Regions from separate parts of the Clostridium sulfidigenes genome, predicted to be linked through region 2. Evidence: riboswitches for the same ligand, from Rfam matches in the RefSeq annotation. Region 2 holds a riboswitch; each other region holds the start of a gene.

Region 1 (10,373 bases), on a different contig from region 2:
ATAAGACGAACATTTTTACTTAAAGGTATATTTAAATCTTTAACAGCCTTTAAAGCATATAAAGCTGCTAATGCTGGTCCCTTGTCATCCGCTGAACCTCTTCCATATAATTTACCATCTTTTATTATTGGCTCAAAAGGTTTTGTAACTGTCCAATCATCACTAACCGGTACTACATCTAGATGGGCTAAAATATCTAATTGCTTTTCTTTATCATTAAAATCAATAGCTCCTACATAGTTATCATAATTTGTAGTTTTAAATCCCATACCTTCTGCTAGCTCTAAAGCAGCCTTAAGAGCTTTTGCTGGACCCTCTCCAAAAGGCATATCTTCTTTAGTCTCTGATCTATCACTTCTTATCTTTATTAAATCACATATGTCATTTAACATTTCATCCTTATGATTGTGAAAATATTCTTCTATTTGATTTTTATACACCCAAATCCCACCTTTATTTTAAAATTTAACTATAATTCCATTCTAATACTAAAATTGTTTAATTTCCATAGATGTTACAGTTAATTTACTCTTTTCGTTTCTTACAAATTTATTAATATTTATTCTATATCCTATAAATATAAAATATAATATATATAATAAGATATATAAAGTAACTATCTAGATTTTATTATATAGATAGTATTACTTACATTTTAAGTATAAGGAGAATTTAACATGTCAAAGAAATTTTTTAAAAAATTAGCTATGACTATAGGTATTTTAACATGTATATCTATACCTACAACTGCTTTTGCAGATATTCATGGTGAATACCCAAGTGGTGAAATTCTAAGCTTTGGTTCTGATTTAAGTGATAGTCAAGAAGCTCAATTAAGAAAGTACTTTAAAGCTCCAGACAATATTGAAGCTATATATGTAGACAGTAAAATGGCACTAAAACAATTTGGTCTTGATGAAAAAGAATTAGCCAATTTTACAGGTGGATGGTATTCTAGTGCCTATGTTAAGCTATTACAAAAGGAAAATGGCGTAACAGTAAACTCTTCTAACTTAACACTAGTAACTAATGATATGCTTGCAAATGCATTAATTACTTCTGGAATATTGAATGCAGAGGTTACAGCCTCAGCTCCTTTTGAAGTAACTGGAGAATCAGCTCTTGCTGGAATCCTTGCTGGTGCTGAGAATATAATGGGTGGTGAATTATCTACCTCTAATAAAAAAGCCGCTCAAGAGGAAATAGACGTATCCCTAGACTTAGCTGAAGAGATAGGGGATACAGAAGCTTCTGCAATTATCAACGAAGTTAAAACAGCTGTTATAAAAGACAAGCCTTCTAGCGAAGAGGAAATTAAAGAAATTATTGAAAAAGTTGAAAAAAAATATGATGTAGATATAAGTGCTACCATTCAAAACAATATGGTTACATTGATGTCTAATATAAATGACCTAGACTTAGACTATTCTAAACTTAAGGATACCTTAGACAAAAGTGCATCTAAATTTAAAGATGAAATGAATGCTCTAGGAAAAGAACTTAAGGATTCAGGCTTCTTTGATAAACTATTTAGCTGGATTAGCGAATTCTTCAGTTCACTTTTTAACTAAATTAAAGATTTAATTATAAAAATAAACCGCACCTTTTAGGGTACGGTTTATTTTTTATAATTTGTTAGTAAACTCTATCATATGGTCATATAATTTATCTATGTTATCATGGTTATCCACGTAGAATTTATATAGTTCCTTATAGGATACATTTTTTATAGTTTCTTCACAGTTTTTAAAGCCTTTTAAATAGTTATAAAACTCAGATGATATTTGTGGTAAAAATCCAGCATCTACTGAGTTGTCTATACTTACACTATATAAATTTTCATTATAAGGCTCACTTATAGTCACTAGGCATTTACTCATATATTTTCCTAAAAGCTCTATAAAATTAGTAAATTCCGCCTTAAAGTTTCCTTCTTCAGTATCTATTTTTTCATTATTCCTATCTATAATATTATCTAGGTTTTTCAAAACCTTTGGTACTTCTGATATAACTAATAATAAACTTTCCTTATCGAATTGTGCTCTTTTCATATACACTCACTCCTTACTAATAATTTAAATTTATTGCTTTATTAATGGTAAATTAAAAAACCTCTTAGCTACTAAAACTAAAAGGTCTTAAATCTTATTTATCATAGATTAAATCACACCCTTCCATCTCTCGTAGAATTATAGCGTAAAAAATAGGCAGGTGTTCTGACTCAAGTATCATTATTTTCTTCTGCCTTCCCATAAAAAACAGTGGCATCTTAGAAGAAAACTCCTCTCTTACAGCGGCGGGACCGTGTGGGATTTTCACCCAGCTTCTCTTTTAATCAGTTATAGGAGAATATAACCGAACCCATCTTCCATAATATTCAATTGTTAATATTATATTATACCCTTCTAATTTTCATGTCAAACCATTAATTATAGCCCTAACTATTGTTTTACCTTAAAATTAGAAGTTTTAGTAGTTATTTTAATGTTTATTGCTGAATATCATATTTAACATATTTTTAATTTCCTCATCACTGCATTCTTCTAATCTCAATAACTCATCATATGGATTTCCATCTAAACCTAAGTGTTTTGCAAAAGCCGGTTCTGTTTTCAATCCATTTTTCTTAAGGATAACAACCTCTTCTCTAGTTCTTTCTCCACCTAATCTAAGTATTCTATCTTCCACTACCATATGCCTATAACCATTCTGTTTACAACTATCCAATGACTGAGCATATATTTCTATTTCAATATCCTCCACATAAAAGTTTACAGTTAATATTGTCTCATTATCTGTACTATTATTACTTATATGAAATTTACTAAACATAAAATACCTATCTTCTACTCTCTTCTGAAATTCCTTAAAATCATAAACTTCACATACTATATCTAAATCACTGTTTTCTATATCAATATTAATAGGTATAGTCCCTACTAATATTGGATTAAACTTTCTTAAAACATTAAATATATCCAGCTCCTTAAGTACTTTATATGAATTTTGTTGTTTTTTATTACCATGTTTAAGGTAGTTTATATTTATAAAATCTTTATTGTTCATACTAAATTATCCTCTTAACTATGTTATTCTTCTATTTGACTAATTTTTCAAACTTTAATGCCTTATTGTATTTTGGAAGGTGTAGTTTCTTTTATATATATTAATCCATCAAACAAATTTTTAGGTATATATTGAAAGCTTTTTGGAATACTCTCATCATAAAATGCATTACTAAAATTAAAAATTTGATTCTTTGATAGTATTTCTGATAACTCCTTATTGTCAGATGCTGAATTAAAATCTAAAAATGATATAGGTACCTGGGTTTTATCAAATTTGTACGCTAAATATTCAGAAGCACTAATATCTATATCTGATTTTGTAAAACTATTAGTAGACATACCATCATATACATTAAAACTTCCTCTAGAAAATTCAAAGCCTATAGAATAATATTCATCTCCATACATTTCCTTTAAACTTTTACCCATATATTTATAAATATCATCCATAGATGAAACATGTATATTGTGTGCCCATAGCATAACTTTATCATTTCCTAATTTACCTTCATGCTCTTGTATCCATTTAACATTGGTCGCCATATATTTATCTCGTAAATTACTTGCTGCAACTGATAGGACAAATGGATGTACACTTTTATTAGCTTCTATGCGATATTCTACACATTGGGATAGAAGATTTAGATTCCATATAGCTAACTCATACTCATTCTGTAAGTTGTTATTAAAGTACTTTTCTTTTGAATTCTCCATATCTTTCTTAATTTCTTTTATATTTAATAGGATACTATCAAGTTGTTCAGCTGTAAGAGCTTTAATATCATTTCTATATATTGTGTTTAGAGTATCTTCTTCCACCTTAGTCTGTAGCTCTTTGTCTAGTTCCCCTAAATAATAACTAAGTTTAGGAAGTGTATCTAATATATCAACAATATCCATCCCATAGAATTTAATCTTTTCTTTATGAGATGGATCATTATTATATTCCTTCATCCACTTTATCATGTTTTTTATTTCTTCCGTTCTATATAATTCAGGTAAAGAATCCTCTACATTACCTTCTCCCTTTAAAATATAATCATTTATTACTTGTCCAGCTCCACCATTACATTCCATAACAAAGACTCTATAGCCCATCTCTTCTACTAAAAATTCAAAGAATCTATGTTTAATCTTAAAGAATTCACTAGTCCCATGAGTTGCTTCCCCCATGCCAACTATCTTCTTATCCTTCAATATATCCTTAAATGGCATTAAATCTTTAAAGCCATTACCAGCTTCTACTGTACTTATTGGTATTACACTTTTTTTCAAAGCCTTTACTTCTGGATTTTCATTTACCTTTGAACAAGCTGTTAAACAAAGAATAGATAATAAAACAATTGATATAAGTCTTAATTTCTTTTTCATATTTATTATCCCCCATTAGCTTTTTTATTTTAGTATACGAGCTTAGACTCTGTAGTTTCTTTTATATATATTAATCCATCAAACAAATTTTTAGGTATATATTGAATTCTTTTTGGAGTATTTTCATTATAATAAAATCCACCATTATGATTAAAACTTTGACTCTCCGATAATATTTCTGATATTTTTTCACTTTTAGATGCTGAATTAAAGTCTAAAAATGATATAGGTATCTTAGTTTTATCAAATTTGTATGCTAAATATTCAGAACCATTATTATCTATATCAAATCTTGTCAAAGTCCCAGTAGACATATCACTTGTATTAAAGCTTCCTCTAGAAAGTTCAAAGCCTATAGAATAATATTCATCTCCATACATTTCCTTTAAATTTTTACCCATATATTTATAAATATCATCCATATATGATACATGTACATTGTGCGCCCATAGCATAACTTTATCATTTCCTAATTTACCTTCATGCTCTTGTATCCATTTAACATTGGCAGCCATATATTTATCTCGTATCTTCATTACTGATACTGATTCAATTATATGATTTACACTTTTATTAACTTCTATATGATATTCTACACATTGTGATACAAGGTTTAGATTCCATATAGCTAACTCATACTCATTCTGTAAGTTGTTCTTTAAGTACTTTTCTTTTGCATTCTCCATATCTTTCTGAATTTCATTTATATTTAATAGGATACTATCAAGTTGTTCATTGGTAAGAGCTTTAATATCATTTCTATAAATTGTGTTAAGAGTATCTTCTTCTACCTTAGTCTGTAGCTCTTTATCTAATTTTCCTAAATAATAACTAAGTTTAGGAAGTGTATCTACTATCCCCTGCATATCAAATCCATAAAATCTAATTTTTTCTTTATGAGATGGATCATCATTATATTCCTTCATCCACTCTATCATGTTTTTTATTTCTTCAGTTCTATATAATCCTAATCCATCTAAAGAATCCTCTACATTACCTTCCCCCTTTAAAATATAGTCATTTATGACTTGTCCGCCACCCCCGTCACATTCCATAGCAAAGACTCTATATCCCATTTCTTCTACTAAAAATTCAAAGAATCTATGCTTCATTTTAAAGAATTCACTAGTACCATGAGTTGCTTCCCCCATGGCAACTATTTTCTTATCTTTTAATATATCCTTAAGTGGCATTAAATCTTTAAAGCCATTATCAGCTTCCACTGTACTTATTGGTATTACACTTTTTTTCAAAGCCTTTACTTCTGGATTTTCATTTACCTTTGAACAAGCTGTTAAACAAAGAATAGATATTAAACATGTTGATATAAGTTTTAGTTTCTTTTTCATATTAAAGCACTCCCTTAATGAATTTATTATAAGAAATTTTCTCTAATATAAGCTGCTACACCATCCTCATCATTACTTCCTGTAATATGTGATGCACATTCTAAAATTTCTTTAATTGCATTTGATACTGCTATGCCTTGTCCACAATGTTTTATCATTCCTAGGTCATTAATATCATCACCAAATGCAGCTACCTCTTCTAGATTAATATTTAAATATTTAACGATTTCATTAATGGCATTAATTTTTGTGGCATCTCTATGAGCAAATCTACACCAATCTTCTCCAACGTAAGTTAGAAAACTACATTGTGGATACTTAGAAGCTAGCTCCTCTGCAGCTTTACTTTCGAAAACCTCCACAGTTATTTTATAAGTCATACATTTTAGTGACTTGGAATAATCATTATATTTAGCATGAGTATAATCTTCACCGAATTTATTTATCTCTTCACTATTGGAATAATATCCACTTTCAGTTTCAACAGTTATTTCACCAATATTTGAACTCATCACACAATCTTTAATTAGGGAATCAGATACCTGTGCTGATAGCATACATTTATAAATAACTTCATCTTTGCACTTTGCTAATGCTCCCCCATTAGAAATTACAATATCAGGATTAATTAATTTAATGTATTTAGCAGCTGCTCGTTCAGAACGAGCTGTAGCTATAGCAATAAATATTCCTTGCTCCTTACATCTTCTTATAACATCTAAACTATAGTTAGAAATACTTTTATCCGTCCTTAAAAGGGTCCGATCTAAATCAGTTATAATCAATTTTATCTTCTTCTCCATATTAATCCCCCAACTAAATTAATTTTCTTTATTAAAGCTTAAATTGTAGTATTTAATAATTATAATACATTTAATACATAATTATCTAGTTATTCTAAAATTATCTTTATATTATAATAGCAAAAAAAGAAAAAAAGAAAACGCCGCTAAATTATCTTTAGCGACGTTTCTATTTTTAAAATGTTATTAAAATCCTATTTTGCAACTTCTTTAGAAGATGGAAGAATTACTTCAACCTCAGAATGTGGACGTGGGATTACGTGAACTGATACTAATTCTCCAACACGTTGTGCAGCAGCAGCTCCAGCATCTGTAGCAGCTTTAACAGCTCCAACATCTCCTCTAACCATAACAGTTACAAGTCCGCCTCCAACATATTCTTTACCTATTAAATATACGTTAGCTGCTTTAACCATAGCGTCAGCTGCCTCAATTGATCCTACTAAACCTTTTGTTTCTATCATTCCTAATGCATCGTATTTCATTTTATAATCCTCCTAAATATCTTTTATTTATATTATAATTTTTAATTATAACCACTTATTTTGTTACTTTTTTTACTTTACAATTGTTATTTTTGATTTTGAGTTAATGCCCATTGCATTAGCTTCTTCTATATCAAGATGACATTCAAGTTTTGAAGCATCATTAGCTCTAATAGCTACATTACTATATATTCCGCCTCTTAAATCGTCAAATTTTATACATACTATATCTCCATCACAAACTCCTAAGTTTTTAGCATCTTCAGGTGTCATGTGAATATGTCTTTGTGCAACTACTAAGCCTTCTTCAATTTGAACAGAACCTTTTGGTCCTACTAATGTAATTCCAGGTGTTCTGCTTAAATCTCCAGATAGTCTTACATTTGATGCTGCTCCAAGTTTAATGCAATCTCCATTTAATACTTCAACCTGAGTCTTACTTCTTACAGGTCCAAGGATTCTAACTTTTTCAATTGCACCTTTTGGTCCGCAAATTGTTACAAGTTCCTTGCATGCATATTGTCCAGGCTGAGATAAGTCTTTAAGTTTTGTAAGACTGTAATCTGCACCAAAAAGACTCTCTAAATCCTTTTGTGAAAGATGTACATGTCTATTAGAAACTCCTACTGGAATCTCAGATGAATTTCCCTGAGATGCAGTTTTTTGTCCATCGTTTTTCACAGCTTCTAGTAAAAGTTTTAATACTGCTTCACAATTATCCATTAGTTTGCCCCTTTCATAGCGGCAACTATTTGGTTAACTAAGTCTAAAATCTCTTCATTTTTTGTGCTATCAGTATTGCAATTAGTATTGTTAACGCAAGCGTTATCTTTACTTAAAGCCGCTGCAGCTGCTGCAATTTGATCTGGACTCATATTCATAAGTTGATTTTGTACGCTGTGACAATTCTCAGCAGTTTTTATACAGTTGAAAGTTGGGTCATTAGATGCTAATGTTGCGCAATCTTTTAAACCATAAGCAACTCTCTTAATGTTTATAAGGTGCTCAGGAGTAACATTTTCAGATACTGAGCTTCCTCCCCATGTACCACAACCTAAAGTGAATGAAGGATTAAGACCTGTGCTTGCACCTGTTCCACCTTGTGTTCCACCAGTGTTAACAAGGATACGAGAAGCTGGCTTTTTAGCAAACTTCATAACTATATCTTTATTTTCAGTATGGATACTCATTGTGTGACCAATTCCATTTTGAAGTAATTCAATACTTAAATCACATGCTTGGTAACAATCTTTTACTGTATAGAATCCAAGAACTGTTGTAAGTTTTTCAAATGATAATGGATTACCTTCACCTACTCCGTTTTGTCTTCCTATAAGTACTTTAGTTCCTTGAGGAATTTCAATTCCTGCAGCACTTGCAATAACTTGTGGACTTCTTCCTACAAATTTAGCATTCATTGCATGTCCATTTTTGAATAATAATTTACAAACTTTATCAGTTTCTTCTTTAGTCATGAAGTATCCACCATGCTTTTTGAACTCTTGAATAACTGCAGCTTCATTACATTCTTCACAGATTATTGATTGTTCTGATGCACAGATTGTACCATTATCAAAAGTTTTACTTGCCATAATATTTCTAACAGCTTGTTCTATGTTGGCAGTTTTTTCTATGTATGCTGGAGAGTTTCCTGCACCAACACCTAGAGCTGGTTTTCCTGCACTGTAAGCAGCTTTAACCATTCCTGGACCACCTGTAGCTATTATTATAGCAACTTCTTTGCTTTTCATTAACTCATTTGTAGCTCCAATTGAAGGTGAAGTTACACATGTTATAACATTCTCTGGTGCACCAGCTTCAACAGCTGCATCGTGCATTAATTGAGCTGCTTTAATTGTACATTTTGCAGCAGATGGGTGTGGTGAGAATACTATAGCATTACGAGATTTAATTGAAATCATAGCTTTAAAAATAGCAGTAGAAGTTGGGTTTGTTGAAGGTACTATACCCATAACTAAACCAACTGGCTCAGCAATCTCTATTAGCTTGTTTACCTCATCTTCTCTAATTATATCGATAGTTTTCATATCTTTAATTGATTCATATAGTATAGTAGCTGCTAAATGGTTTTTAAAAGTTTTATCTTCAACTTTACCAAAACCAGTTTCTTCAACTGCCATTTGTGCTAAACAAACTGCATTTTCTTCTGCAACTCTAACCATGTTACGTAAAATTTTATCGATTTGCTCTTCAGTATAATCAGCAATTTTATTAGCTGCCACCTTTCCAAGTCTAGCAAGATCTCTCGCTTCTTGTATTGAACGTAAATCTTTATCAAAGTTCTCCATTGGTCATTACTTCCTTTCGTAAACCTTACAATATCTAATTTTTCTCGTAATACAATTTGAATTTAGCAAGTAATTGATTTTTACCTGCTTTTGAAATCACTCTACCTGTAATACCAAAATCTTTATATTCACGAGCTAGATTTCTAAGCTTAACTACCTTTAGCTTAGATAATATTAAAACGGTTTTTTCAATACCATTTTTAATAACTAAATTATCTACATCATGTTTATGTAGATTCTCTAAACTTCCTTTATGAAGTTTATCTAAATCATTGTCTAAAGCATCACTATTTTGAATTTCTTCAACTTCTTCAGTTTCTTGAATTTCTTCTACAACTTCTAAGTCTTCTGCATCTTGGATCTGCTGAGTCTCTTGAATCTCTTCAGGTTCTTCAACTTTTTCATCAGATACTAAAGCCTCTTGAGTTTCCACTGAAGATTTAGATCCAATTATGCTTTCCAACTCCTCATGAGGACGTGGAATTACATGCTCTGATACTAAAGCTTCTTCATTAAGATTTTTAACAGCTGCTACTCCAGCTTCTATAGCTGCTTTTACTGCACCTACATCACCTGTAACTGCAATTGTAACAAGACCGCCACCTACATAGGTCTTTTCAATAATACTTACATCTGCGGATTTCACCATTGTGTCAGCTGCCTCAATAGATGCAAGTAATCCTTTTGTTTCTATTAAACCAAGTGCTTGCATAGGTCAATCCCCCTAATTTATAAAAGATCTGCCCAGTTAGCTGGATATGTTGTGTAGAATACCCTTGCTTTGTCTGGAGAACCCCAAACTACTTTAGAACCAGATGGAACAAATAGCACATCTCCAGCATGAGCTGTATATGTTTTTCCATTGATTTCAACTGTTAAAGTTCCCTCGATAACATAGTCAATCTCTTCATAAGTTAATTCCCAATCAAATTTTGAATTTTCAATAACTAAAAATCCAGCACTCATTTTTGATTCTTCTTTGCTTACT
Region 2 (10,373 bases):
AAGGGAGCCAATTTAAATTTAGTAAAACTACAAGTAGCATCTGGAATAAGTGGTAAACTTTTTTATATTATTTCTGGTGGGCTTAGTGATGTAGAGCATGGAATAAATATAGCTAAAGAAGCTATAGAAGAAAAACGAATTGTTCATGCATCAGTAATACCTTCGCCAGATGAACTTATCATTAAGTATTTAACATAAAAGCTTAAACTTTAGTTTACACAGTTAACAGTATAAATAAATTGAATAAATAAAGAATTAACTTATTAAGGAGATGAAACAATGGGAATTAACGAGATAATCGTATATATCATGGTTGTATTTATGGCCCTTGGAGCCATAGATAAGTGTTTAGGAAATAAGTTTGGACTGGGAGAAAAGTTCGAAGAAGGTTTCATGGCTATGGGTTCTCTTGCAATTGCAATGATAGGAGTTATCTGTCTTGCACCAGTACTTGCAAATATATTAGAACCAGTAATAGTACCAGTATTTAATTTCTTAGGAGCAGACCCAGGTATGTTTGGAGGTACATTACTTGCAAACGATATGGGAGGAGCTTCGCTTTCTAAAGCTCTTGCAGTAGATTCTCAAGCAGGAATGTTTGGCGGATTAATAGTTGGTTCAATGATGGGTGTTACTATAGTATTTACAATTCCAGTTGCCCTTGGAATAATAGAAAAAGAAGATCATAAATTCTTAGCTATGGGAGTATTAGCAGGGGTTATTACAATTCCATTAGGAGCTTTTGTTGGTGGTCTTGTAGCTGGATTCCCAATAATTATGGTGCTAAAAAACTTAATTCCAATAGTAATAATTGCAGCACTTATAGCTTTAGGACTTTGGAAATTTGAAAATGCAATAATTAAAGGATTTACAGTTTTCGGGAAGTTTGTAGTAATAGTTATAACTTTAGGATTAGCAGCGGCTGTAATTGAAGCATTAACAGGAATTGTTGTAATTCCAGGAATGGCACCAATTTCTGATGGTATTGAAACTGTTGGAGCAATAGCAATAGTTCTTGCTGGAGCATTCCCACTAGTATACGTAATTACGAAAGTATTCCAAAAACCATTAATGGGATTAGGTAAGGTTTTAAAAATGAATGATATAGCAGCAGCTGGTATGGTTGCAACGCTTGCTAATAGTATTCCAATGTTCGGAATGATGAAGGATATGGATAACAGAGGTAAAATAATTAACGTTGCTTTTGCAGTATCTGCAGCCTTTGTATTTGGAGATCACTTAGGATTTACAGCAGGATTTAATTCAGAAATGATATTACCAATGATAGTTGGTAAGTTAGTTGCAGGAATTACTGCAGTATTTGTAGCTATATTTATTGCAAACAATGCAGCTAAAAAGGAGGAGGCTAAATAATGATGGAAAATATCGATAAAAGCTTATTAGAAAAATTAGTTAGACAAATAATAGAAGAAAAACTTACAGGAGCTTCTAATGATTCTGTAGATTTTGTAAGAAATAAAGATGCAAGCGGAATTATCTCTGTTAAACTACCAACAGTTAGAGTAGACGAGTCAAATAGGCTTGATACTGGAAATAGCAGTGATATAGTATATACAAAAGATTTATTCACTCTTGAGGAAAGTAAAAGATTAGGTTGTGGAATAATGGAGATGAAAGAAACAACCTTCGATTGGACTTTAAACTATGATGAAATAGATTATGTTATAGAAGGACATCTAGACATAGTAATAGATGGAAGACTTGTATCAGCAGATGCTGGAGAATTAATTTTAATACCAAAAGGAAGCACAATTAAATTCTCAGTTCCAAACTATGCTAGATTCATATATGTAACATATCCAGCAGATTGGGCAACTCAAAACTAATAAATTAATTAACATACCAATACAGACTATATCCAAATTTTATTTAGATATAGTCTGTATTTTTAGTTTAAATATAAACTAATAGAATATTAAATATTCTATTACTGTAATTTCTATCAGAGTTTATTATTAATGTAGATGACTATGTTGAATTTTATGTCTACCATTAACTTTAATATGAATAATTATTGTTATTATGCTACTCAATAATAGAAAGGCATAAAAACTAATTACACGGCTTAATAGCATTGCAGAAAGCAATAATTCTTTTGAAAAGAATATTTTAAATAATATCATAAAGCTACTTTCACTGGCACCTACTGCACCAGGCAAAGGTAAAGAAGAGACTGCTATAGTTAATAAGGCTTGTATAGAAAGTACATCTATAATGCTATAAGTACTTAATCCAAAAGATTTATATATGAAATATGGAACTAAATACATGGCTGTGATTTGTAAAACTGTAACTATTAAAACCTTAACAATTAGTAAAGGATTATTTTTGATATAATTAGCACCATTAGTATATTCATCAAGGTGAACATCAATTTTAGATAGAGTATACTCTGTATTTTTTATAATTTTAAATTTTGATAAGAGTTCAACAATAAATTTAATAAATTTACCAACTAAATTTTTAGAAAATATAGCTGCAAATATAAAACCTATTATAAATACATTTATCATAACTCCGTAAATTAACAGCCATTTAATGCCACGTACATTATTTATTATAAAAGTATATTTAAAAAGATACATAAGTAGTCCATATAAAATCATTACTGATTGATAGACTATGGCAATTATTAACAAAGTTAAAGAAGAATAGGATATATTTATATTATCCTTTTTCATATAGTATACTTGTGCTGGCTGACCACCAGATGATGAAGGAGTAATAGCACTAAAGTAAAATCCAATAAAGGAATAACCAATACATTTTTTAAAAGGTACTTTTATATTTAAATTTTTAAGTATAATATAAATAACATAAGCTTCAAAAATTATAAATAGACACATCATAGAAAATGCTATGAATAAGTAAATAGGATTAATTGTGTTTATTACAGGGATTAGTGAAGTTATCGAAGTATCTTTAAAAAGTAAGTAAAAAGTAATAGCAATGAGTAAGAACATAAAAATTAAACTTCCATAGTAGTTTTTAAACTTGTCTTTTTTTATAGTTTTTTGCACAATTAATGTCCTAACCTTTCTGGTGTTATAAATTTATAACCTACTAATTTTAACTTAGGTAAAACTGTAGATAATGCTTCAATGGTTTTAAGAGGAGCATTGAAGGCACCCCCTGAATTCTCTCCTGCATCATGTAGACATATAATAGAATTTCTATCAGTGCGTAGTATTAACTTTGAAGATATAGAATCTACTGTAGCGTATTTATTCCAATCTTCTGCCATAACATCCCATAAAATCATTTTTAAATTATATTTTTTAACAAAAAAGTTTGTAAAGATATTACTATGTCCCCAAGGAGGTCTATAATAGTTGATTTGATAATTGAAGTTTTTCATGATTTCGATACTATTTTTAAAATCTTTTTTCGTATATTTATAGCTATAAAAGAGAGCATTTTTATGGGCTAAAGAATGTAGTGCTATAGTGTGCCCTTCTTTATGCATACGATAGATTATTTCAGGATTATTCTTAGCATTCTCTGCAACAACAAAGAAAGTAGCTTTAATTTGATTTTCTTTAAGCACATCTAAAAGATTATTAGTATATCTTTCATCAGGGCCATCATCAAAAGTTAGCATTATTTCATTATCTTTATTAGTGAGTTTAATAATATTTGAATTTATATATTTGTTGTATAAAGTTGGTATAATTGAATGAATTAGAAAAATAATTATAATAATAGCTATTAAAGTAGTAAAGTACATTAAGCACACGCTCCATCCATATTAGGTTCTAAAGTAAGTAATACTTTTTCAATTGATGTACAATCAAATTGTTTTTTGAAATTTTTTATATTATTAGAAAGATTATCTAGTATTGCATCATCAAAAATAATTTTTTTTATTTTATCAAAACATTTATCAGGACTTGTCTCAAGAACCTTTCCAATACCATTGTTTAATATAAAGTTAGTATTATTAATTTCTTGTTGAAGAAAAGGCTTAAAGGCAATTAAAGGTGTTTCTGAGAAAATACTTTCAAATAAAGTTATTCCACCAGGTTTAGAAAGTATTAAATCTGCTTTTTGCATATATTTATAAACCTCATCAGTATATCCAAGTACATTAATATTTTCATATTTTCCATAAAGCATATTATAGATTTCAGTATTATTTCCTGTAATAACTGTAGTCTTTACATTTTCTAAAGAATTAAGCTGGTTATAAAATTCCATAGACTTGGGTAATAGCCCTAATCCACCGCCCATAATAAGGAGCTGTTTTTCATTAGAAGAACTATTAGTTATAGATTTTTTAAATTCCTCTTTTACAGGTATTCCATTAATAAATATTTTGTTTTCAGGAACACCTTTTAAAATTAAATCCTTTTTTAAAGAGTTACTTCCAACTAAATAACAATTAGTATTATCATTAAGCCACTCTGAATGACTACTAATATCCGTTATGCAAGTTATAAGCGGAAGAGATGGATTATATTTCATCTTATATCTTGATATTAGTTGAGAGCAAAAGGGTAGAGTAGAAATAATAATATTAGGTTCTACATCTTTAATTAGGTTATCAAGCTTAGGAAGAAAGTATTTTAAAAACATAGGATTCATATTATATTTTCTATTTTCCGTAATTTTATAAACTTGATTATAAAACACACTACCTTTGTTCACCATAACATTAAAAGCCTTATAAATTGCGTTGGAATAATTTGGTAATGAGTATTCAAAAACATCCTTTATAACTACTGATGCATTAGGATGATTAGACTGAATTTGTTCACATAAAGATTTAGATACTGAATAATGGCCCATACCAAATTTTCCTGTAAGAATTAATATTTTCATATTTTAAACCCCCCATTAATTCTACATAATTTTTACTATGGTTTTATTTTACATGGTAAATCTTAAGAAATACCTTTAATAAATCTTAAGATTTATTAAAGATTTGGAGGAAATTATTAAGCTAAACATAAATTAATAATAAATTACTATATTAAATAGAGAAATAAAGACCTTAGATATATAATAAAAAGGATTGTCTCAAAAGAATTAACTTTGAGACAACCCTTTTAAAAATATTATTTAAGGTTATCTAGTTTTTTATTGTACATAAACATGTAAAGTGAAGCAGAAAATATAACTATGTATCCTAAAATACTTATGATATCAGGGGATTGGTTAAATATTACCATGCTTATAATAGCTGAAAAGATTATATTAGAGTAATCAAAAATTGATATTTCTTTTGCAGGTGCATACTTATAGGCTAGAGTAATTCCAAATTGTCCTATAGTTGCAAAGATACCGGCTAATATTAAGTAGGTAAATTGAATCAAAGTCATAGGTGTATAAGAAAATATCATAAATGGGAAAATTGTTATTACAGAAAAGCAAGAAAAATAAAACACCACAGTATAATGCTTTTCACGGTTTCCAATGGCTCGAACGCAGGTATAGGCAGAGCCAGCAAATATGGCAGAAGAAAGCCCTATGAGGTAAGGAATTATGTCTACACTAAAAGCAGGCTTTATAATAAGTAGTGATCCAAGGAAACCAATAGCAATGATAGTAATATGCCTTAGCTGTAATCTTTCTTTTAAAAAGATAGCAGAGAAAAGTATTACAAAGAAAGGACTTAGCTTATTAAGCATATTAGCATCTGAAAGAATAAGATGGTCTATAGCATAAAAGTTTAATATTACTCCTAATGTGCCTAAAGTGGATCTCATAATAAGAAGCTTTTGGTTTTCTTTTTTGCCAAAGAAACTTTCTTTGTGATATATAATCATACCAAGAGCTATGACAAAAGAAACTATGTTTCTAAAAAAAGCCTTTTGCATAGAGGGTAAATCTCCAGATAGCTTTACAAAGGCAGACATCATTGCAAAGCCAAAGGCAGATAAAATAATTAATATTATTCCTTTAATTCTATTACTCATAGTACGTCTCCAATCTTAAGTTAATTTTTATAAACTATTTTAAAATACAGTTTATGTATTATAGTAAAGTTATAAATGTAATTCAAATGATATTACTTATCAATTATAATTATCCACTATTTCATAAATTTTTCAAGGGAATAGGGATATTTACGAATGTTATGTAAATTTAATTTATATTTATAGTTAATAACCTGAAGTTATATATGTATTATTCAATATGGAGTCCATAAAGATTGTTGAATAAGTTATGCTAGTAGTATATAATTTAAGTTAAATGAATAATAGTTTAAGGTACATTAAGTTTAATAGGGAAAGTGGTTAAAAGCCACTGCAGCCCCCGCTACTGTGTACGGATACAAGTCATGATACCACTGGTAATTCACTGGGAAGGGAATGATGAGGATAAGCCGTGAGCCAGGAGACCTGCCTAAAACTTTGTTAGTTGAGACCTTCGGAGGGAAGAGTATATCAAACTATTTTTTAGTTTAATAAATTTAGTTATGTGTATTAACACCCTTATCTTAGAGGATAAGGGTGTTTTTAGTTATAATAAAACTATTTAAAGAATAAATTTTACAGAATAAATTTAGATGGAGTGATAAGAGTGGATGAATTAAAAAAGTTATTAAGTGGTATTGAAGAGGTAAATAGAGAAGTAATGAATAATTCTAAGAATTACATAGATCATTTAAGCAAACCTATAGGAAGTTTAGGAGTCCTAGAAGAGATTGTTGTAAAACTTAGTGGTATTAAGGGTGAGCATATAAAAGAAATAAAAAAGAAAAATATAGTTATAATGTGTGCTGATAATGGAATTCAAGAATCAGGGGTTTCTTCATGCCCAAGAGAGGTAACAGCTACAGTTACAGAAAATTTTGTAAAGGGTACTACTGGAGTGTGTATATTGAGTAGATACTACAATAATGATACTACTGTGGTTGATATAGGAGTGGATAAGGAATTTACTGATCCTAGAATAATTAACAGAAAGATTAGATATGGTACAAGTAATATGACTAAAGGTCCTGCAATGACTAGGGAAGAAGCTATCAAAGCTATAAAGATAGGAATTGATATTGTTAAGGAGTTAAAAAATCAAGGATATGATTTAATAGGAACTGGTGAGATGGGAGTAGGTAATACAGCTACTTCTGCAGCTATAATAAGTGTATTCTCTGGAATTGATAGTGATTTAATAGTTGGTAAAGGCTCAGGTCTAACAGATGATGGATTGTCCCATAAAAAGGCTATGGTAAAAAAATCTATTGAAATAAATAAGCCTAACAAAAATGATGTAATAGATGTGCTTAGTAAGGTAGGTGGATTTGATATAGCTGGCCTTTGTGGAGTATTTTTAGGAGGTGCTATATATAAAGTGCCAGTGGTAATTGATGGGCTTATATCATCAGCTGCAGCTATTTGTGCAAAGGAATTAAGTTCAAAGGCTTCAGGGTATATGTTTGCATCTCACCTATCAGCAGAACCAGGAGCACAATATGCAATGAAAACTTTAGGACTTGAACCTATGTTTAGTTTAGGAATGAGATTAGGTGAAGGTAGTGGATGCCCAATAGCCTTTGGAATAATAGAGAGTGCTGTTTTTACTATGAATAATATGGATTCCTTTAATGAAGCTGGCATAGATAAAAAGGATTATATAGATATAAGAAAACAATAGAATATGAACCGGTGTAGATAGGTTACTTATATACAGCTTTTTATAAAGGAGTGTAGTAATTGAAAATATATATAGTTAGACACGGGGAAACAGAAGAAAATATAAAAAAGACTTACTATGGAGATATAGACTGTGAACTAACAGAAAAGGGAATTAAGCAAGCAGAATTGGTAGGAGAAAAATTGAAGCATATAAACTTTGATAAAGTGTTTTGTAGTGAAAAAAAAAGAGCAAAGGAAACCCTTAAAAAAATATATGAAGGAGAAGGGGTTAAAGTAGATTCTAGATTGAATGAAAGAAACTTTGGAATCTTTGAAGGAAAAAACTATAAGCAGTTACAAGATTCATTTAAGTTAGAATATGATACTTGGACAAATGATTGGAAGGAGTATTCCATAGAGAAGGGAGAGAGCTTTATAGAGGTTTATAATAGAGTGAAAAGCTTTATGGAAGAACTAAAAAAAGAATCAGTTGAGAATATACTTATTTGTACCCATGGAGGAATTATAAGAACAATATATACTTATATATTGGAAGGTAGTTTAGATAATTATTGGAGGTTTAATTCTAAAAATGCAGATTTGTCCATAATTAAATTAGAATACGGGTACTTTTATATTGATAGTATAATTCCAGTAGAATTTTAATATTAATTAATTTGTTTATGAGGATAAAAGAAGAGGAGAAAGAAAATGAGTAAATTAACTTTAGTTACTGGTGGATGTAGAAGTGGAAAAAGTAAATATGGAGAAAATCTACTTAAACATACTGATGATGTATTATATATAGCAACAGCTATAGTAACAGACGATGAAATGAAGCACAGAATAGAAAAGCATAAGGAAAGCAGAAATAAAAGTTGGCAAACCTTAGAAAGTTATAAAGACTTATATAAAAAAATAGAGAGATTTACTGAAAGATATATTTTTTTAGATTGCGTTACTATAATGACTACCAATTTAATGTTTGAAATCACTACAAATTACGATAATATAAGTGATGATGAAATAGATAAAATATGTAATAGCATAAAGAATGAATTTACATTATTCTTAGAAAAGTGTAAAGAGTTAGATAAGGAAGTTGTATTAATTACCAACGAAGTTGGATGGGGATTAGTGCCTGAAAACAAATTATCTAGAATTTTTAGAGATATTCAAGGTTTTATAAATCAACATGTAGCAAATATTTGTGATGAGGTATATTTAGTTTGTTGTGGACAAGGACTAAAAATAAAGGGATAGACGAGGAGCAGTGTTATGATTAAAAATTTGATAATTTTAGCTATAATAGCTATTATGGTATTAGGAGCCATAGGAAAAGAAAAGATTTTCTTTAATAATTTTCTTTTGTTATTCCAATTTATAACTAGAATACCAGTAAATATATCTCTGGCTTGTGAGAAAGAAAACTTTAAAAAAGCTACTTTATATTTTCCCGTAGTAGGAGCTATTCTTGGGGCTATTGAATATTTAATTTTTTATATTACATCTATATGGTTGCCATTACCTATGGTTGCTATAATTACAGTTATAGTTGGAATATTTATTACAGGTGGACTTCACATGGACGGACTAGGAGATACCTGTGATGGATTCTTTTCTTTTAGAAGTAGAGAGCGAATAATTGAGATAATGAAGGATAGTAGAGTAGGTTCTTTTGGAGTATTAGCCATGATTATAGATATAGCAGTTAAGGCTTTAGGAATATATTATATAGGAACAAAATCTATAGGTTATATGATAATAGTAGTACCAATGATAAGTAGATTATTTACTGTATTTATTGCTTTAATAGGAAAGTCAGCTAAAAAAGAAGGTACTGGGAATTTTTACATTGGAAATACTAATGGTGTATATTTTACAGGAGCATTAACTCTTACTTTACTTATTGGAAGTTTATTCTTTAATATTAAATATATTATTATACTTTTACTTGGCGGACTTATAGTTACTATAATATTTAATTTGTTTTGTAATAGCAAAATAGGAGGGCATTCTGGAGATACCCTGGGTGCCAATAATGAAATTGTTGAGCTAGCTTTATTTATACTAATTAGTAGTATGATTTTTTAAGAAAATAATGGTTATCTATATATTTTTAAATCTGGTATTGATATAATTATAATATTGTTTAGAAAATTGTATATAATTAATATTGTAGTTTGCATCTTGAATTTTAAATTTAGGATGCAAACTTAATTTAAATATTATATTACTTAAATGTTAGCTCCGTAGAGAGTTTTATATTTTTGAAAATTAGAATATTATATTAGAATTAAATATAATATAAAAATAAATATTAATTATGATTATAATTAATAATAAGCATATAATTATTGTTATTTGGAGGCAAGATTTATGAGTATAAAAATAATAACAGATAGTACTAGTTATATACCAAAGGAGCTCATAGAAAAATATGATATTACTGTAGTTTCTTTAGGTGTTGTTATAAATAATATAGCTAATAAAGAAATAGAAATTGAAAATGATAAGTTTTATAAAACCTTGGAGAAGTTAGATAGTATACCTACTTCATCTCAACCAAGTGTAGATGATTTGTTTAATAGCTTTGACCAGGTTATAGGTGAAGGACATGAAGCATTAGGAGTTTTTATATCCTCAGAAATGAGTGGTACATATGCTACTTGTAATCAACTAATAAAAACAATGATAATGGACAAATATCCTAAGGCTAGGATGGAAGTTATAGATTCAGCATCTAACTGTATGCAAATGGGATATGCAGTT
Region 3 (10,373 bases), on a different contig from region 2:
TCATAGGGTACATCCTTCATACTATGGACTCCTCCATGTGCTTTTCCATCAATCATTAATTTTTCTAACTCTTTTATAAAGACTCCCTTTCCACCTATTTTATCTAATGTTACATCAAGTCTTTTATCTCCTAAAGTATCTGTAAGAACCTTTTCACATTTTATATTATGTAGCTCTTCAACCAAATCCATTACATAATCAGTTTGAACTTGAGCAAGCTTACTTTTTCGTGTAGCTAATTTTAAATTCAATTCTACTCCTCCATTCATTGTATAATTTAAATCTATACCCATTCATTTATTAAATCTGAATAAAATAATTGCAAAATCTCAATATGGTATCCATGGTTAAAGAAGAAAAGAAAATCTTCAGAACATATAAAATTTAGAATTTCACTTTTATTATTTAAAGTTGTTACATTATTTCTAATATGAGTTATAAATTCTATATAATTGTCAAAGTTCTGAAGATACTCCTTTGCCTTATTGCATAAAAAAACCGATGCTTTAGGATTTTTTCCTTTAATTCGAAGCCCCAAAGCAATATTTTCACTTCTTCCTGTAGCACAAAGAACAGCTTTAGAATTCTCCGGAAGGGTAGTATCAATAAAAATTTTATTTTTACTGTTGCATATATTCCTAATATTTTCGTTGAATTTAGAATCATTTGTACAAATTACAATTAAATGATAATCCTCCAATAACTCATTAGTAAAAGTTTTATCTAGAAGTTTCAAATTACCATAAGCACCATCTAACAACTTAAATTCATCTGTAAACTGCTCTGAGATGCAATGAACCACAAACTTACTATTTAAAAGAGTTTTAGCTTTTATTAAAGCACTTTTTCCTCCTCCTAATATTAAAACTTTAGTATTCATACCATTCAATGAAATAAATACGGAATCATTAAAACTATCCATGAGAATCCTATCCTTTATTTTAATATTTATTTAGTTACTAATTTCACTTAAAGCTTTTATAATAGTTTCATTCATATCTCTAGTTTTTATAGCTACCCTTACAAAACTATCATTAAGACCAGTATAGTTATTACAATTTCTAATTAAAATACCCTTTTCCATAAGCTGTTTTAAAAGTTGTGAGCTTGTAATTCCTTTTATCTTACAAAGAAAATAATTAGCCTTGCTTTCATACACATTTTGTATAATGTTTATATGATTCAAAGATTTTTTCATAAATGCTCTTTCGGATATCAACCAATTTTTACTTTCATCTATAAACTTTTCATCAAATAATGCATACTTAGCAGCAACTTCTGCAAAACAATTTACTGTCCAAGGATTTTGATTACAAATAATGAAATCTAGTAATTTATTATTTCTACTTATAGCATAGCCCAAACGAACTCCTGCCATGGAGAAAAATTTTGTTATAGCTCTAACAATTACAATACAACTATAATTATGTATATAATTAATTATACTCTTATTATTATCTAATACAAACTCTATAAACGCTTCATCAATAATCACTAATTTATTATGAGCTTCACAATAATCTAATATGTTTTTAAATTTACAATGATCAATAATACAACCATTTGGATTATTGGGATTAGCTATTATTAACCCCTCAGTATTTTGTATCTGTGCAAAAATATCTTCATAATCATATTCCATAAACTCATTTAAAAAAGAATAATTGATATTCAATTTATGTTTTTTACTAAAATCTTCGTATTCTACAAAGGAAGGAACAACTATGGTTATAGAATTCAAGTAGCTTATAACTAAATCTAAAATTTCAGCTGCTCCATTTCCTACTATAATATTTTCAATACCTATGCTATTAAAATACTCTTTACCATAGGCATTTCCATTAAAATACTCATTACTTTTAAATAAATAATTTAATAGGTTATTTTTTAATTCTCTATATTTTATATCTGGATACAGAGGTACCTTTTCTAAAGCTTCTCCTATATTTCCCTTAAAATCCTTAGATATGGATATAGGATTTACATTTGAGCTAAAGTCTAAAAGTTTTCTTCCAATTAAAGTACCTTCAGTATATATATCTCCTCCATGTTTCAAAATATATATACCACCTTTCATCTTAATATGTGCAAGTATATATAAACACTCACCTTTAACTAAAGTATAATTACAGATGCTAAACTTAATATTATTAGTAAAATTTCACTACTATACATTAGTATTATAGATTTCTTAATGTGTTGATGACTTAAAGCTTCTGTAGCATCTCCAATAGTTGGTTTTTCTACTATTTCTCCAAAGTAGGTATTAGCACCACCTAATTGAATAGATAAGGCTCCAGCAGTAGCTCCCTCAGGATAGGCACAATTAGGACTTTTATGATTCTTTCTGTCTCTAATCATAATCTTAAAGGATTCAATTATCCTTCCCTTAACTACCCATGCTGTAAGACACATTAATACTCCAGTTAGTCTAGCAGGAATAAAATTAAATATATCATCAACATTTGCTGGGAAAAAACCTATATTCTTATATTTTTCATTTAAGTACCCTACCATAGAATCCATGGTGTTAATTCCTTTATACATCATAGCAAGTGGTGCCCCTCCTATGATGGCATAAATTATAGGTGCAATTATACCATCAGAAGTATTTTCAGCTATAGTTTCTACATCACCTCGAATTATTTCATCCTTACTTAAAGAAGTTGTATCTCGACCTACAATATATGAAAGCTTAACTCTAGCTTCTTTTATATCATCATGAACAAGAGCATTATAGACCTGAATTCCGGCTGTATGAAGACTCTTAGCAGCAAGCGTTGTCCATATTATTAAAGTATTAACTACTATAAAAACAATATTATTTATTATAGATAGCTTAAGTAATAAATATGGAATAGTGTATGTAATTATACAAACCATAAACACCATAAATAAAGAAGCCCACTTCAATTTAATATTATTAGGGAAATGTTTTCTTAGCCACTTTTCTATAGCTCCAATAAGTTTTCCTATATATATAATAGGATGTGGTAGCCAATTAGGATCACCTAAAATAAAGTCTAAAATAACTGCTAAAGATACACAAAGTATATTTAAGGATATATGAAAATTAATCATGATAACTTCTCCCACTATCTATTTAAGCCCATTATTTTATATATTTTATTCATATCTATAGAGGCTCTTACAAGGTCAGCTAGTTTATCTAATTCCTTTTCTCTTAAGTGCTCATAAGGCATAGAAACCTTCTCTTCAATTCCCTTGTCTCTTCTTAATTCATTAATAATGTGTTGTCTAAACTCAACCCCATCAAAAATACCATGAATATACGTTCCCATAACATTTCCTTTATTATTTACTACTCCATCTAAATGATTAGCTTCTTCATTATTGCTCTTATTTATGTTAATAAGGCTTTTACCTTCATCTAAAAGCGTAGTTTTTCCCATGTGTATTTCATATCCATAAATACTTAAAGGTGTATCATTGTTTATTAAATCCTTTGCTATGATACCATTAACTCTAGTTGTAATCTTTTTCTCTTCAAAAACTGTTTTTATAGGTAAAATATCTAATCCTTCCATAGACTCTAGTGTAGTTTCAACTCCATAAGGATCCTCTAATACCTTCCCCAGCATTTGATATCCTCCACAAATACCTATGATTTTCCCATTAACTTCATATTCTCTAATTTTGTTATATAAACCTGATTTTTTTAAATATTCTAAATCCCCTAGGGTATTTTTAGTTCCAGGAATTATAACTAAATCAGGAGTTTTAAATTCAGTTACAGTTTCCACATATCTTACAGAAACATCTGGTTCTATAGATAATGCATCAAAATCAGTAAAGTTTGATATATGTGGTAACCTTATAATGGCTATATCAATTTTATCTGTGATATTTTTATTAAGGTCAACAGCTCCATCTTCATCCTCTAAGTCTAATTTAAAATATGGAACAACCCCTAAGCAATCCCTATGAGTTAACTCCTCTAAACTATCTACTCCAGGTTTAAGTAAAGATATATCTCCTCTAAACTTATTTATAATAGTTCCCTTAACTCTATCCTTCTCACTATCACTAAGGAGCATAATAGTACCTAGCAAAGAAGCAAATACGCCTCCCTTATCGATATCACCTACAAGTAAAACAGGTGCGTCTATTAGTTCAGCCATCCCCATATTAACAATATCGTTGTCTCTTAAGTTTATTTCTGCTGGACTTCCTGCCCCTTCCATAACAATAATATCAAATTGATTTTCTAATTTTTCAAAAGCAGACTTTAAATCATCCTTAAATTTAACTTTTAAATTGTGATATTCCTTTGCATTGGAATAACCATAAACTTCTCCATTAAAAATAATTTGACAATTTTTATCTGTAGTAGGTTTTAGTAGAATAGGATTCATATATACCTCCGGTTCAAGTCCCGCAGCATAAGCTTGCAAAACTTGAGCACGCCCCATCTCTTTTCCATCCAAAGTTATATATGAATTAAGAGACATATTTTGTGACTTATATGGACATACCGAATACCCATCTTGTTTAAATATTCTACATAATGCAGTAACTAGTATACTTTTTCCTACAGAAGAAGCTGTACCTTGAATCATTATTTTAGCCATTTATAATACCTTCTTTCTATTAAGTAGAGAACCCAAATCTTTGATTTGGGGTGAATCACTTACTCAGCGAACGCAGTGAGTCGAGTTTCAATTTAAATAAAATAAAAAAGCAAGGAAGAAAAGCTCCCTTGCCAAATAATTAAAATTTCCATCTTAGTAAAATAAAAAATATAAGTTTAAATCTAAGTAAGATAAACTTACCAAAATCTTTAATTTTACTTATACATATTAACTTAGTCACTAAAATAGCTCATTTCCCTCCGAAAGCTTATATTTAGGCAGGTCTCCTGGCTTATGAATCACTCTAACCTCACCTTCCCCTATTAAGAGTGGTATTTGAGGGTCGTCATCATTTACAGTAGCGGGGGCTGCTATGGATTTTAACCATATTCCCTTTTCACTTTTAAAAAGCACCTAAAATACTATTTAATTTTCACCCATAATTATAAGAGGTTTAAACACATAAGTCAATATAATGTAAATTTTACTTTGCATTCACTTTTATATTCTGTAAAAAATGTAAAGACCTAGCATTGAAAATGATAGGTCTTTAGTTATGACAAATATTTTACTTATATAATGGAATTTTATTGCAAAGAGCTTTAACTCTCTCCTTAGCAGGTGATAAATCAGCATCCCTATTATCAATTGCCCAATTCATTATATCAGCAATTTCAATCATTTCTTCTTTTCCAAAACCTCTAGTAGTAGTAGCAGGTGTACCTATTCTAATACCACTAGTTACAAATGGGCTTTGGGATTCAAAAGGTATTGTATTTTTATTTACAGTGATTCCAACTTCGTCTAATAGATGCTCCGCTGCTTTTCCTGTAATATCTTTATTTCTTAAATCCACAAGAATTAAATGATTATCGGTACCATCAGACACTAATTTAAATCCTCTTTCTTTTAATGCACTTGCAAGAGCTTTAGCATTTTCTAAAACTTTTTGCTGATACTCTTTGAAAGATGGGTCTAGAGCTTCTTTAAAGCAAATAGCTTTAGCTGCAATAGTATGCATTAATGGACCACCCTGTATTCCAGGGAATATAGTTTTATCTACTAGTTTTGCATACTTATCTTTACAAAGTATTGCCCCACCCCTTGGTCCTCTTAAAGTTTTATGAGTTGTTGTTGTAATAAAGTCTGCATATGGAGCTGGGCTAGGATGTACACCTGCGGCAATAAGCCCAGCTATATGAGCCATATCTACCATCATATATGCACCTATCTCATCACATATTGATCTTATTTTATCAAATTCTATTATTCTTGGGTAAGCACTAGCCCCCGCAACTATCATTTTAGGTTTTTCCTCTAAAGCTACAGTTCTTAATGCATCATAATCTATAAATCCATCTTCACCTACTCCATAAGATATAAATTTATATAACTTTCCTGAAAAGTTAACTGAACTTCCATGGGTTAAGTGTCCACCATCAGATAAATTCATTCCTAATACTTTATCTCCTGGTTCTAATACACTCATATAAACTGCCATGTTAGCTTGAGAACCTGAGTGAGGTTGAACATTGGCATGGTCTGCGCCAAATAGTTTACACATTCTATCTCTAGCAATGTTTTCAGCAACGTCTACACATTCGCAACCACCATAATATCTTTTTCCTGGATATCCTTCTGCATATTTATTTGTAAGAGTGGACCCCATAGCCTCTCTCACAGCCTCACTTGTAAAGTTTTCTGAAGCGATAAGTTCGATTTTACTTTCCTGTCTAGCAGTCTCAAGACAAATTGCTTCATAAATTTCCGTATCAATGTTTTTAACATGTTCTAAGTTCATACATACTCCTCCTGCAATTAAAATTAGTTGTTTTTGGTGGAACCATGTGAATAGCTTTTTAACAAGTTTTTTCTTTTGCGTTAGTAAAGCTTTAGTACTTAGTTTTGCAGCACAGATAGCAACAATATAACCACCAGAACCTTTACATATTATTATAACATTTATTTTCATGTTAACCTACTCAATTTTTTAATTATTCTTGAAATTTTTTAATTATATGACTTTATGTGTACAAAAACACCCTTAAATAGTTTCTATATATTTAACTTTTTAAAATACTATTTAACTTAATTTAATAATTCCTTTAGTTATATTATTGAATAAATCATCTATGTTGTTATATAATCTATTTAATTAATAACTATAAGGAGGAATGATATGGAAATTCATATATTTCTAAAAGGCAAGAAAGAAGCTGAAGTTTTTAAGGGAGATAGAATTGATATCCTTGATTTTGAAATGGGTGGAGTTAAGTATAAACAAGTGAGATACTTTAGAAACGGATTTAGTAAAAGTGAATTAATTGAATCTAATATAATTGATAAAATAATTAAAAAATAGAGGAAATACCCTCTACTTTTTAATATAGAACATTATTTAGTTCAATACTATTTCTTGAATTATAGTTCCCTCTAATGTTTTTATATAGAATACATCTCCATATACAACTCCATAGCTATGAGGATTATTTTCCTTTGGATAAGAAATAGAACCTGGATTAATTATAGAAATGCCATCTTTTTTATTAATACCTAATATATGTGTATGACCATGTAGCATTATATCTTCTGTAGATATATTAGGCATATTATTCTCATTATATTTGTGTCCATGAGTTAAAAAAAATCTTTTGTTATTATATAAAACTACAGAATAATCTCCCATGCATGGAAAATCCAATAACATTTGATCAACTTCCGAATCACAGTTTCCACGTACTGCAATTATCTTATATCTATATTCATTTAGTATCTTTGCTACCTCTTTAGGATCATACTCTTCCGGTAATGGATTTCTTGGCCCGTGATAAAGTATATCTCCAAGAATTAATAAATAATCACCCTGTTCTCTATTAAATACTTCTATAGCTTTTTTTGTGTATTTTGAAGAACCATGAATATCAGAAATAACTACTAATCTCATTTTATATCCTCCCATAATAAATTTTATACTTATTATTTACATTACTTTTATAACATTGTCAAATGTATAACAACATGTGATTGACGGTATTTTACCAAAGTTCTATAATTTATTATATAACATATATACAGATTAAGGAGGGGTTTTATTTTGATTGTTAAAGTTTGTGTTGGAAGTGCTTGTTATGTAAGAGGTTCTCACAATGTTATAAACCGAATTAAGAGCTTAATAGAATTAAATAATTTAACAGATAAAATAGAATTAAAAGCTTCATTTTGTCTTGGTCATTGTACTGATTCGGTATGTGTTACTGTCGATGATAACATTTATACTGTAAATGAAGATGAAGTAGATAAATTCTTTGAAGAATATATAGTTAAGAAGGTGAATCTATGCAAGTAATGAATTTTTCCTCCGCTAACTGTAAAAATTGCTACAAATGTGTACGTACTTGTACAGTTAAAGCTATAGAAGTCTTAAATGATCAAGCTAAAATCCAAGAAGATAGATGTATTTTTTGTGGTCATTGTTTAGTCGTATGTCCTCAAAACGCCCGTCATGTGCTTTCAGATATTGATGATGTCAAAGCAGCATTAAATAGCAATAAAACAGTTGTTGCTCAATTAGCACCTGCTTTTAGAGGAGTATTCTCTCATCCTTCTAAATTGATAACTGCTCTAAGAAAATTAGGTTTTTCTTATATTGAAGAGGTTTCCATAGGTGCAGAACTAGTAACTCAAGAATATGAATGTAGGATTGATTGTAGTTCAAGTAGTGAATTTATCACAAGTTGCTGTCCTTCCATAGTAATGTTAATAGAAAAATATTATCCTGAATTAATTCCATTAGTTTTACCAGTATCCTCTCCTATGGTCGCCCATGGAAAAAGCATAAAAAATAGATATGAGGAACCTTATACTGTTTTTATAGGTCCATGTGTATCTAAAAAATATGAAGCTTTATCTGAATCTAATTTAGGATTTGTTGATTCTGTGTTAACCTTTGACGAAATCATCGACTATATAAAAGAAAATGGTATTGAATATTCTGAACTAGAAGATGGAGGAGTAGATTTTAGCGGTACTACAAGAGGTGATCGCTATCCTGTAGTTGGTGGAATATTAAATGCCATAAGACCTACTATTGATAAAAAAGATTTAAATGTAATTAGGGTTCACGGTCTGGAAAATTGTAAAGTTATTTTAGAGGAACTTAAAAATAGCACTTTAAAGAATGTGTGTATAGAATTAAGTGCCTGTAATGAAAGTTGTCTTGGCGGTCCAGGCACATTATCCGATAATGAATCTGTATACACTAGACTCCAAAGAATTCAAGATTACTTAAAAACCAAAAATAATAATTCAAAAGTTATTAATATAAATAAGGATAATCTTAATCTTACAAGAAACTTTGAAAATAAAAAAATCCATATGCTAACACCTAAAGACGATGAAATTAAAGTTCTTCTTAAACAAATGGGAAAATACACTAAAGAAGATGAATTAAACTGTGGCGCTTGTGGATACAACACTTGTGTTGAAAAGGCTATTGCTGTTTACAATGGAATGTCTGAGGTTGAGATGTGTGTACCTTATATGAGATCATTAGCAGAAAATATGAATAGTGAAATATTTAAAAATTCACCTAATGCTTTAATTATAATTGATGATAACTTATTGATTAAGGACATTAATCCCTCTGGAAGAAGAATGTTTTTAAATTGTGAAAAAGAAAGTATAATAGGAGTTCCTATAACAGAAATTATACACGACTTAGACTTTAAAAAAGTAGCCGACACAAAAAAGAATATTTTAGGTAAAAAAGTTTTCTACAGTAAGTTAGATTTTCATGGGTATAAAAGTGTAATTTATATTAAAAATCACTCATCTTTATTAATAACATTTACAGACATAACTGAGGAAGAAAATAGGAAATTAGAATTGACTGAATTGAAGCGTAAATCTATTGATGTTACCCAAACAATTATAAACAAGCAAATGATGGTTGCTCAAGAAATTGCTAGCTTACTTGGTGAAACTACTGCAGAAACTAAAGTTGCTATCCTAGAGTTAAAAAAAGTATTAGAAGAGGAAGACTAATATGAGAAAATATTACTTAGATGTAGCTAATATGAGTATGAATAAACACGGTGAAGAACTTTGTGGTGACAACGTTGAAATTGCTAATACAGAAGATGGAATTATTGTAGTGATGTCAGATGGTCTTGGCAGTGGTGTTAAAGCTAATATACTAGGAACTTTAACATCTAAGATTGCAGTTACTATGTTAAAAGAAGGAGCTACTATAGATGAGACTATAGATACTATAATTAATACATTGCCTGAATGTCAAGTTAGAAAGTTAGCCTACTCCACTTTTACAATTGTGAAAATTAAAAACAGTGGCGAGGTATATATGGTAGAGTACGATAATCCACCTGTTTTTCTTTTTAGAAATAATCGTAGTTGTGACATCAAGAAGAATCGACGTATAGTGAATGGTAAAGTTATTTTTGAAAGTAGATTTTATATGAATGAATCTGATGCTCTAGTTATTATAAGTGACGGAGTTGTACATGCTGGTGTAGGTGGACTCTTAAATTTAGGTTGGGAATGGCCTCATATAAATAGATATCTAACTAATGTACTCCACAAAGAGGTGATTGCTCAAAACATATGTAGACAACTATTAGAAGTTTGTAAAGACTTATATGATAATAAACCTGGGGATGATACAACAGTAGTAACTATTAAGATAAGAAAGGAACAAAACATCTCTCTCTTTACAGGGCCGCCTAAAAATAAGGATGATGATGATATTCTTATAAATCTTGTGAA

What was found. A riboswitch is a leader RNA that binds a small molecule or an ion and turns the genes downstream of it on or off. The one in region 2 is predicted to bind cobalamin.
Region 1: it holds a riboswitch for cobalamin, as region 2 does, so the genes downstream of both, ACTNBA_RS13725 (hypothetical protein) here and cobT (nicotinate-nucleotide--dimethylbenzimidazole phosphoribosyltransferase) in region 2, are expected to answer to the same signal.
Region 3: it holds a riboswitch for cobalamin, as region 2 does, so the genes downstream of both, ACTNBA_RS17505 (cobyric acid synthase) here and cobT (nicotinate-nucleotide--dimethylbenzimidazole phosphoribosyltransferase) in region 2, are expected to answer to the same signal.

What each region holds. Positions count from the first base shown of each region.
Region 1 is NZ_JBQHQR010000012.1:49,678-60,050, forward strand. Features, by position in the region: gene pepV (dipeptidase PepV) at 1-440, opposite strand, end outside; gene ACTNBA_RS13720 (DUF1002 domain-containing protein) at 678-1,571, shown strand; gene ACTNBA_RS13725 (hypothetical protein) at 1,626-2,051, opposite strand; cobalamin riboswitch at 2,190-2,380, opposite strand; gene ACTNBA_RS13730 (DUF4269 domain-containing protein) at 2,482-3,066, opposite strand; gene ACTNBA_RS13735 (erythromycin esterase family protein) at 3,129-4,439, opposite strand; gene ACTNBA_RS13740 (erythromycin esterase family protein) at 4,469-5,788, opposite strand; gene ACTNBA_RS13745 (HAD family hydrolase) at 5,815-6,591, opposite strand; gene eutM (ethanolamine utilization microcompartment protein EutM) at 6,786-7,076, opposite strand; gene ACTNBA_RS13755 (phosphate propanoyltransferase) at 7,149-7,799, opposite strand; gene ACTNBA_RS13760 (acetaldehyde dehydrogenase (acetylating)) at 7,799-9,385, opposite strand; gene ACTNBA_RS13765 (BMC domain-containing protein) at 9,420-10,097, opposite strand; gene ACTNBA_RS13770 (EutQ-related cupin domain-containing protein) at 10,115-10,373, opposite strand, start outside.
Region 2 is NZ_JBQHQR010000009.1:117,229-127,601, forward strand. Features, by position in the region: gene ACTNBA_RS12070 (BMC domain-containing protein) at 1-198, shown strand, start outside; gene eutH (ethanolamine utilization protein EutH) at 280-1,374, shown strand; gene ACTNBA_RS12080 (EutQ-related cupin domain-containing protein) at 1,377-1,847, shown strand; gene ACTNBA_RS12085 (lysylphosphatidylglycerol synthase transmembrane domain-containing protein) at 1,977-3,041, opposite strand; gene ACTNBA_RS12090 (polysaccharide deacetylase family protein) at 3,044-3,748, opposite strand; gene ACTNBA_RS12095 (MGDG synthase family glycosyltransferase) at 3,748-4,842, opposite strand; gene ACTNBA_RS12100 (DMT family transporter) at 5,079-5,939, opposite strand; cobalamin riboswitch at 6,215-6,387, shown strand; gene cobT (nicotinate-nucleotide--dimethylbenzimidazole phosphoribosyltransferase) at 6,547-7,620, shown strand; gene cobC (alpha-ribazole phosphatase) at 7,680-8,267, shown strand; gene cobU (bifunctional adenosylcobinamide kinase/adenosylcobinamide-phosphate guanylyltransferase) at 8,313-8,864, shown strand; gene cobS (adenosylcobinamide-GDP ribazoletransferase) at 8,880-9,695, shown strand; gene ACTNBA_RS12125 (DegV family protein) at 9,981-10,373, shown strand, end outside.
Region 3 is NZ_JBQHQR010000020.1:12,406-22,778, reverse strand. Features, by position in the region: gene hemC (hydroxymethylbilane synthase) at 1-251, opposite strand, end outside; gene ACTNBA_RS17520 (NAD(P)-dependent oxidoreductase) at 284-922, opposite strand; gene ACTNBA_RS17515 (pyridoxal phosphate-dependent aminotransferase) at 953-2,077, opposite strand; gene cbiB (adenosylcobinamide-phosphate synthase CbiB) at 2,116-3,078, opposite strand; gene ACTNBA_RS17505 (cobyric acid synthase) at 3,096-4,592, opposite strand; cobalamin riboswitch at 4,853-5,025, opposite strand; gene glyA (serine hydroxymethyltransferase) at 5,161-6,393, opposite strand; gene ACTNBA_RS17495 (hypothetical protein) at 6,772-6,954, shown strand; gene yfcE (phosphodiesterase) at 6,991-7,536, opposite strand; gene ACTNBA_RS17485 (NAD(P)H-dependent oxidoreductase subunit E) at 7,687-7,938, shown strand; gene ACTNBA_RS17480 ([Fe-Fe] hydrogenase large subunit C-terminal domain-containing protein) at 7,929-9,635, shown strand; gene ACTNBA_RS17475 (SpoIIE family protein phosphatase) at 9,637-10,373, shown strand, end outside.